One region of the Kitasatospora sp. SC0581 genome, then DNA from elsewhere that is predicted to be linked to it. Evidence: riboswitches for the same ligand, from Rfam matches in the RefSeq annotation. Region 1 holds a riboswitch; each other region holds the start of a gene.
What was found. A riboswitch is a leader RNA that binds a small molecule or an ion and turns the genes downstream of it on or off. The one in region 1 is predicted to bind S-adenosylmethionine.
Positions count from the first base shown of each region.

Region 2: linked by a shared signal. The riboswitch ahead of ACLWS4_RS29300 (IclR family transcriptional regulator) and the one ahead of ACLWS4_RS04765 (aminotransferase class V-fold PLP-dependent enzyme) in region 1 are both predicted to bind S-adenosylmethionine.
Region 3: linked by a shared signal. The riboswitch ahead of thrC (threonine synthase) and the one ahead of ACLWS4_RS04765 (aminotransferase class V-fold PLP-dependent enzyme) in region 1 are both predicted to bind S-adenosylmethionine.

Region 1 is NZ_JBLRWA010000002.1:364,058-366,250, forward strand. Features, by position in the region: gene trpD (anthranilate phosphoribosyltransferase) at 1-627, shown strand, start outside; SAM riboswitch class IV at 736-854, shown strand; gene ACLWS4_RS04765 (aminotransferase class V-fold PLP-dependent enzyme) at 906-2,193, shown strand, end outside.
Region 2 is NZ_JBLRWA010000026.1:99,597-101,789, forward strand. Features, by position in the region: gene ACLWS4_RS29295 (hypothetical protein) at 1-531, shown strand, start outside; SAM riboswitch class I at 606-747, shown strand; gene ACLWS4_RS29300 (IclR family transcriptional regulator) at 950-1,663, shown strand; gene ACLWS4_RS29305 (threonine/serine exporter family protein) at 1,850-2,193, opposite strand, start outside.
Region 3 is NZ_JBLRWA010000013.1:184,254-186,446, reverse strand. Features, by position in the region: gene ACLWS4_RS21545 (glucosyl-3-phosphoglycerate synthase) at 1-907, opposite strand, end outside; SAM riboswitch class I at 1,019-1,155, shown strand; gene thrC (threonine synthase) at 1,172-2,193, shown strand, end outside.

The DNA of each region.
Region 1 (2,193 bases):
TCCCCCCGGCGGGTCGCCGAGGTGGCCGAGGAGGTCGGGCTGACCTTCTGCTTCGCGGCGAAGTTCCACCCCTCGATGCGGCACGCCGCCACCGCGCGGCGCGACCTCGGGGTGCCGACCGCCTTCAACATCCTCGGCCCGCTGACCAACCCGGCCAAGGTCACCGCGCACGCCATCGGCTGCTTCGACACCCGGCTGTCCGGGCTGATCGCCGGGGTGCTGGCCCGGCGGGGCGCCACGGCGCTGGTCTTCCGCGGCGACGACGGGCTGGACGAGCTGACCATCACCACCACCTCGCAGGTCTGGCTGGTGCGCGACGGGGTCGTCACCGAGTCCACCTTCGACCCGCGGGACGTGGGCATCGAGCTGGTCGGCATCGAGGCGCTGCGCGGGGCGGACGCCTCGTACAACGCCGAGGTCGCGCGGCGGCTGCTGGCCGGCGAGCACGGGCCGGTGCGGGACGCCGTCCTGCTGAACACGGCGGCGGCGCTGGTCGCGCTGGAGCTGGGCGACGCGCCGCTCACCGAGCAGCTGGCGGCCGGCATGGAGCGGGCCGCGAAGGCGATCGACTCCGGTGCCGCGCAGGACCTGCTGCGGCGCTGGTCGGAGGCCACCAGCCGGGCCTGAGGCGGTAGTTGGGGAGCCCGTGCCGGTACGCCGGTGCGGGCTCCCGTGCTGTCCGGATGCTGGATGCCCGTTTGACCACCCGGTGGACCCGGCCTAGAGTCTTCGCCAGGTCATGAGTGACAGCGCCAAGCCCCAGCTGGCTGTCCGGCAACCCTCCGTCCGTGGCGGGGTGCCCTGGGTGAGGACCGGGTCGTCACGGCAAGCCGTCCGTGCGACAAGCGCGGACGCCCGACGACTAGCACTCCCGGGGTCCCTTGCCCCAGAAGGAGTGCATCCCCATGTCTCTGGCCACCGAAATCCGCACCCCGCTCGCCGTCCTCGGCGCCGACGTCCAGGTCCCGCTCGCCAGCGGTGAGAAGGTCGGCTACGCGGCGCTCGACTACGCGGCGAGCTCGCCGGCGCTCCAGCGGGTGTGGGACGACGTCGCCGCCTACGCGCCGTACTACGGCAGCGTCCACCGCGGGGCCGGGTACCTCTCCCAGCTGTCCACCGACCTGTTCGAGCAGAGCCGCCGCACCGTCGGCGAGTTCCTCGACCTGCGCGAGGGCGACCAGGTGGTCTTCACCCGGGCCACCACCGACTCGCTCAACCTGCTGGCCTCCGCCGTCCCGGCCGGCACCCGGGTGTTCGCCTTCGAGACCGAGCACCACGCCTCGCTGCTGCCCTGGGCGCACGCCGGACTGGACGTCACCTACCTGCGGGCGCCGCGCTCGCGGGCCGAGGCGGTGGCCGCGCTGGACGCCGCGCTCGCCGAGACGCCCGAGGGCCCCAAGCTGCTCTGCGTCACCGGCGCCTCCAACGTGACCGGCGAGCTGTGGCCGGTCGCCGAGCTGACCGCGACCGCGCACCGGCACGGCGCCCGGGTGGTGCTGGACGCCGCCCAGCTGGCGCCGCACCACCGGGTCTCGGTGCGTGAGCTGGACGTCGACTGGATCGCCTTCTCCGGCCACAAGATCTACGCGCCGTTCGGCGCCGGGGTGCTGGCCGGCCGGGCGGACTGGCTGGACGCGGCCGAGCCGTACCTGGCCGGCGGCGGGGCGACCCGGACGGTGGCCCGGGAGGCCGACGGCTCGGTGGCCGTGCAGTGGCACACCGGCCCGGCCCGGCACGAGGCCGGCTCGCCGAACGTCATCGGCGCCTACGCGATCGCCTCGGCCTGCCGGGCGCTGACCGAGGCCGGCTTCGACGGGCTGGAGGCCCGCGAGCAGCAGCTGATCGCCCGGCTGACGGCCGGGCTGGCCGAGATCCCGCAGGTCAAGGTGCTGAACCTGTTCGGCGAGGGCTCCGCCCGGGTGGGCGTGCTGTCCTTCGTCGTCCGGGACTGGAACAGCTCGCACTTCTCCGCCGCGCTGTCCGCCGAGTACGGCATCGGGGTGCGCGACGGCCTGTTCTGCGCCCACCCGCTGGTGCGCACGCTGCTGGGCGACGAGGACGAGGCACCGTCCGAGTGTGGTGCGCCCGAGCCGTCGCTGCCGGGCGAGCGCAGCCTGAACGCGATCCGGGTGAGCTTCGGTGCCGGGACGCCGGACGAGCACGTCGACCGTTTCCTGACCGCCGTCCGGGAGC
Region 2 (2,193 bases), on a different contig from region 1:
CTGATCGCCCTCGCCGAGGAGGGGCTCGGGCGCACCTTCCTCGCGGGCGACGTGATCGACGTGGCCCGGCTCGCCGGGCAGCCCTTCGAGCCCGTCGAGACCGCCGCGGTGGTCGCCGCCTACCGGCTCGCCCCGGAGGCCGCCGCCCTCCTCGACCTCGCCGCCGAGCACGTGCCGCTCGGCGCCCTGCGGGACGTCCGCACCGTCCTGGAGGCCGAGGTCGCCCCCGAACTCCGCCGCCGGACCTCTGCCGGCACCCCGCCGTGCCACGGCACCTCGCCGCGCCACGGCACGCTGCTGCGCCGCACCGTCATCCGGCACCAGTGGGACGAGGCGCTGCTGCTCCCGGCCGGCGACGCCACCCTGCTGCTCACTCCGGTCGCCGACTACCTGCTCGGCCCCGAGGGCACCCGGCCGACGGACCGCGAGCGCACCGCCGCCCTCGCCGCCCTGCACGCCTGGGACGCGACCCTCCCCGGCAGCCCGGACGGGGCCCCGTGCACCGGCCTGTCGGGGCCGCGCCACCGCTGAGCCGGCCCCGCGGGGCGTGGCCGAGGGCGGGGGGACTTGCCGACCCGCCCCGGATGTCTTGTATCGTTCCTGGCGAATCATCCAGAGGGGTGGAGGGACCGGCCCTACGAAGCCCCGGCAACTCCCCGTTCGACCCGGCGTCCGAAGTACGCGCCGTGTTGGCGGGGGCAGTGCCAACTCCGGCCTGTCGCCACTGTGGCGCGGGAAAGATGAGGAGACACGGTGCTCTCTGTGCTGTCCTTCGCCCGGGCGCTTCCCGCCCCGGTCCTTTCGCGTACCCGTCTCGTGCCCGGCGCAGGCAATCGGCCGACTTCTCCGGCCTGTCCTCGCTGACCACACCCCCCGGCTCCCCGCCAGGAGCCGCCGTGAGCAGCGCGGACCCGCTGCTCCCGGGCCTTGAGACTGGAGTACCCATCCCATGGAGAACACGAGCGGCGTCGGCGTGCTCGACAAGGTCACCTCGATCCTCGGCACCCTGGAGGCCGGGCCCGCCACCCTGGGCGGCCTCGTCGCCGCCACCGGCATGGCGCGGCCCACCGCCCACCGGCTGGCCGTCGCACTCGAACACCACCGCCTGGTCAGCCGGGACGTCCAGGGCCGGTTCATGCTCGGCCCCCGCCTCGGCGAGCTCTCGGCGGCCGCCGGCGAGGACCGGCTGCTGGCCGCGGCCGGTTCGGTCCTCGCCCAGCTGCGGGACGCCACCGGCGAGAGCGCCCAGCTCTACCGGCGGCAGGGCGAGGTCCGGATCTGCGTGGCCGCCGCCGAGCGGCTCACCGGGCTGCGCGACACCGTTCCGGTGGGGGTCACCCTCCCCATGAAGGTCGGCTCCGCCGCCCAGATCCTGCTCGCCTGGGAGGAGCCCGAGCGCCTCCACCGCGGCCTGCAGGGGGCCCGCTTCACCGCCACCGCGCTGAGCGGCGTGCGGCGCCGCGGCTGGGCCCAGTCCGTCGGCGAGCGCGAGGTCGGGGTCGCCTCCGTGGCCGCGCCCGTCCGCGGCCAGTCCAACCGGGTGGTGGCCGCCGTCACGGTCTCCGGGCCGATCGAACGGCTCAGCCGCCACCCCGGTGCCCAGCTCTCCCAGGCCGTCGTCGAGGCGGCCCACCGGCTCACCGAGGCCCTGCGCCAGCCCTGACGGGGGCTCCGAGGCTCTCGGATTCCGAGGTTCCGGGGTTCCCTGGTTACGGGTTCCGAACCTCGGGTTCCGAACCTCGGGTTCCGAGACTCCGGGCTCCGGGGCGCACCTCCGCGCGCCCCGGGGCCCGGTTCCGGCCCGTACCGGTCCCGGGTCCGGCTTGGCTCGGGCCCGGTTCCGACCGGCTCAGGCCCGGTGCGGCAGGCCGGTGAGGCTGGGGCGGGGGATCCGGCTGATCACCGCGCCGATCAGTGTGCCGATCGACACCCCGAAGACCGCCGAGACGGCCGCCAGCAGCGACTGCGCCCCGTTCCCGACCTCGATCTGCGCGGTGTTCAGCAGACCGAAGGAGCCCGGCACGACGATCCAGAACGCCGGGAGGTAGAGCACCTGCCAGAGCGGACCGCCCGGCAGCCAGTGCACCAGGGTGGCCGCGACCGCGGCGGCCACGGCACCGGCCAGGCCGCCGATCGCCGCGCCGTGCACCGACCCCACCGCCACCTGGGCGGTGACGCTCACCGCGATCACCG
Region 3 (2,193 bases), on a different contig from region 1:
GGTCGGCGGAGGCCTTGAGGCGGTGGGTGCGGTCGAGGCGTTCCAGGGCGGTCCGGTAGATGGTGGCGGCCATCCGGCCGAGGGCCTGGCCGTCCTGGTGGCGGTGGTGCCGGACGCCGACGTCCACCTGGGCGAGGGCGTCCAGGCCGGCCAGCTCCAGGGCGTCGACCAGCAGGCCGAGTTCGACGCCGTAGCCGGTGGGGAAGGGCAGCCGTTCGAGCAGTGAGCGGCGGGCCGCGTACTCGCCGCCGAGCGGCTGGACGAAACCGGCGAGTTCCGGCCAGTGGAGGTTGAGCAGGGGGCGGGCGACGAGTTCGGTGACCCGGCCGCCGCCGGCGGGCAGGACGGCGCCCTCCGACTCCAGCGGGCGGTCGTACATGGCCTTGACCAGCTGGATGGACTCGTCGGTGAGCAGCGGGCCGACGATGCCGGAGACGAAGGCCGGGTCGAACTCGCGCAGGTCGGCGTCGACGAAGCAGACGATGTCGCCGTGGGTGACCAGCAGCGAGCGCCAGAGCACCTCGCCCTTGCCGGGGACGGCGGGCAGCCGGGGCAGGACGGCGTCGCGGTGCTCGACCCGGGCGCCGGCCTCGGCGGCGACGGCGGCGGTGGCGTCGGTGGAGCCGGAGTCGACGACGACGAGTTCGTCGACGAGCGGGAGGCGTTCCATCAGCTCGCGGCGGATGGTGCGGACGATGTCGCCGACGGTGGCCTCCTCGTCCAGGGCGGGGAGGACCACGCTGACCGTGCGGCCGGTGCGCTCCTTGGCGTCGAGCAGGGTGCGGACCGGCCGGTCGGCCGCGCTCCAGGAGCGGCGGCGCAGCCAGGACGCCGCCTGCGGGAGGAGCGCGGGAGTCGGTTCGGCGGGCACGGAGATCTCCTCGGCGAGGTCGGTGGGACGGGTCATCTCGCTTGGCGGACGGTCCCGTTCAGGTTTGACGCCTTCGGATACAGTCTTCGTACAGCGGTCGGACCTTTGCACGCCGGGGTCTCCGTTGAGCACCACCACAATTTCACAAGCTCATCCAGAGGGACTGAGGGAACGGCCCGTTGACGTCCCGGCAACCTTCTCGCGCGGCTGTCTGTCGACAGGCCCCGGCGGGACAGGTGCCAATTCCGTCCCGTGTCGCGACCGCGCCACGGGGAAGATGAGGAGAGAGGCCTCGCCATCATGGCTATCGACACTGCCGCACCCGTTTCCGTCGACCTCGGCCCGGCCGCCGCGCTGTCCTGTCGCGAGTGCGGCACCCGCTTCCCGCTCGGCCCCAGCTTCGCGTGCCTGGAGTGCTTCGGCCCGCTGGAGATCGCCTACGAGTTCGGCAGCGAGGGCGCCGAGGAGCTGCGCAAGCGGATCGAGGCCGGTCCGGCCTCCATCTGGCGGTACGCGCCGCTGCTGCCGGTGCCGGCCGACGTGGCGTCCAAGCCGAACCTGAACCCGGGGTGGACCCCGCTGGTGAAGGCGGACAACCTGGGCCGGGAGCTCGGTTTCACCGCCCAGCTGCACGTCAAGGACGACTCCGGGAACCCGACGCACTCGTTCAAGGACCGGGTGGTCGCGTGTGCGATCGAGGCGGCCCGGGCGTTCGGCTACACCACGCTGTCCTGCTCCTCCACCGGCAACCTGGCCGGCGCGGTGGGTGCGGCGGCGGCCCGGGCCGGGTTCCGGTCCTGCGTGTTCATCCCGCACGACCTGGAGCAGGGCAAGGTCGTCATGGCCGGGGTGTACGGCGGCGAGCTGGTCGGCATCGAGGGCAACTACGACGACGTGAACCGCTTCTGCTCGGAGCTGATCGGCGACCCGGCCGGCGAGGGCTGGGGCTTCGTCAACGTGAACCTGCGGCCGTACTACGGCGAGGGCTCCAAGACGCTGGCGTACGAGATCTGCGAGCAGCTCGGCTGGCGGCTGCCGGAGCAGATCGTGATCCCGATCGCCTCGGGCTCGCAGCTGACGAAGATCGACAAGGGGCTCCAGGAGCTGATCAGGCTCGGCCTGGTCGAGGACCGGCCGTACAAGGTCTTCGGCGCCCAGGCGGAGGGCTGCTCGCCGGTGTCGGCCGCGTTCAAGGCCGGCCGGGACGTGATCAAGCCGGTGAAGCCGGACACCATCGCCAAGTCGCTGGCGATCGGCAACCCGGCCGACGGCCCGTACGTGCTGGACATCGCCCGCCGTACCGGTGGCGCGGTGGAGGACGT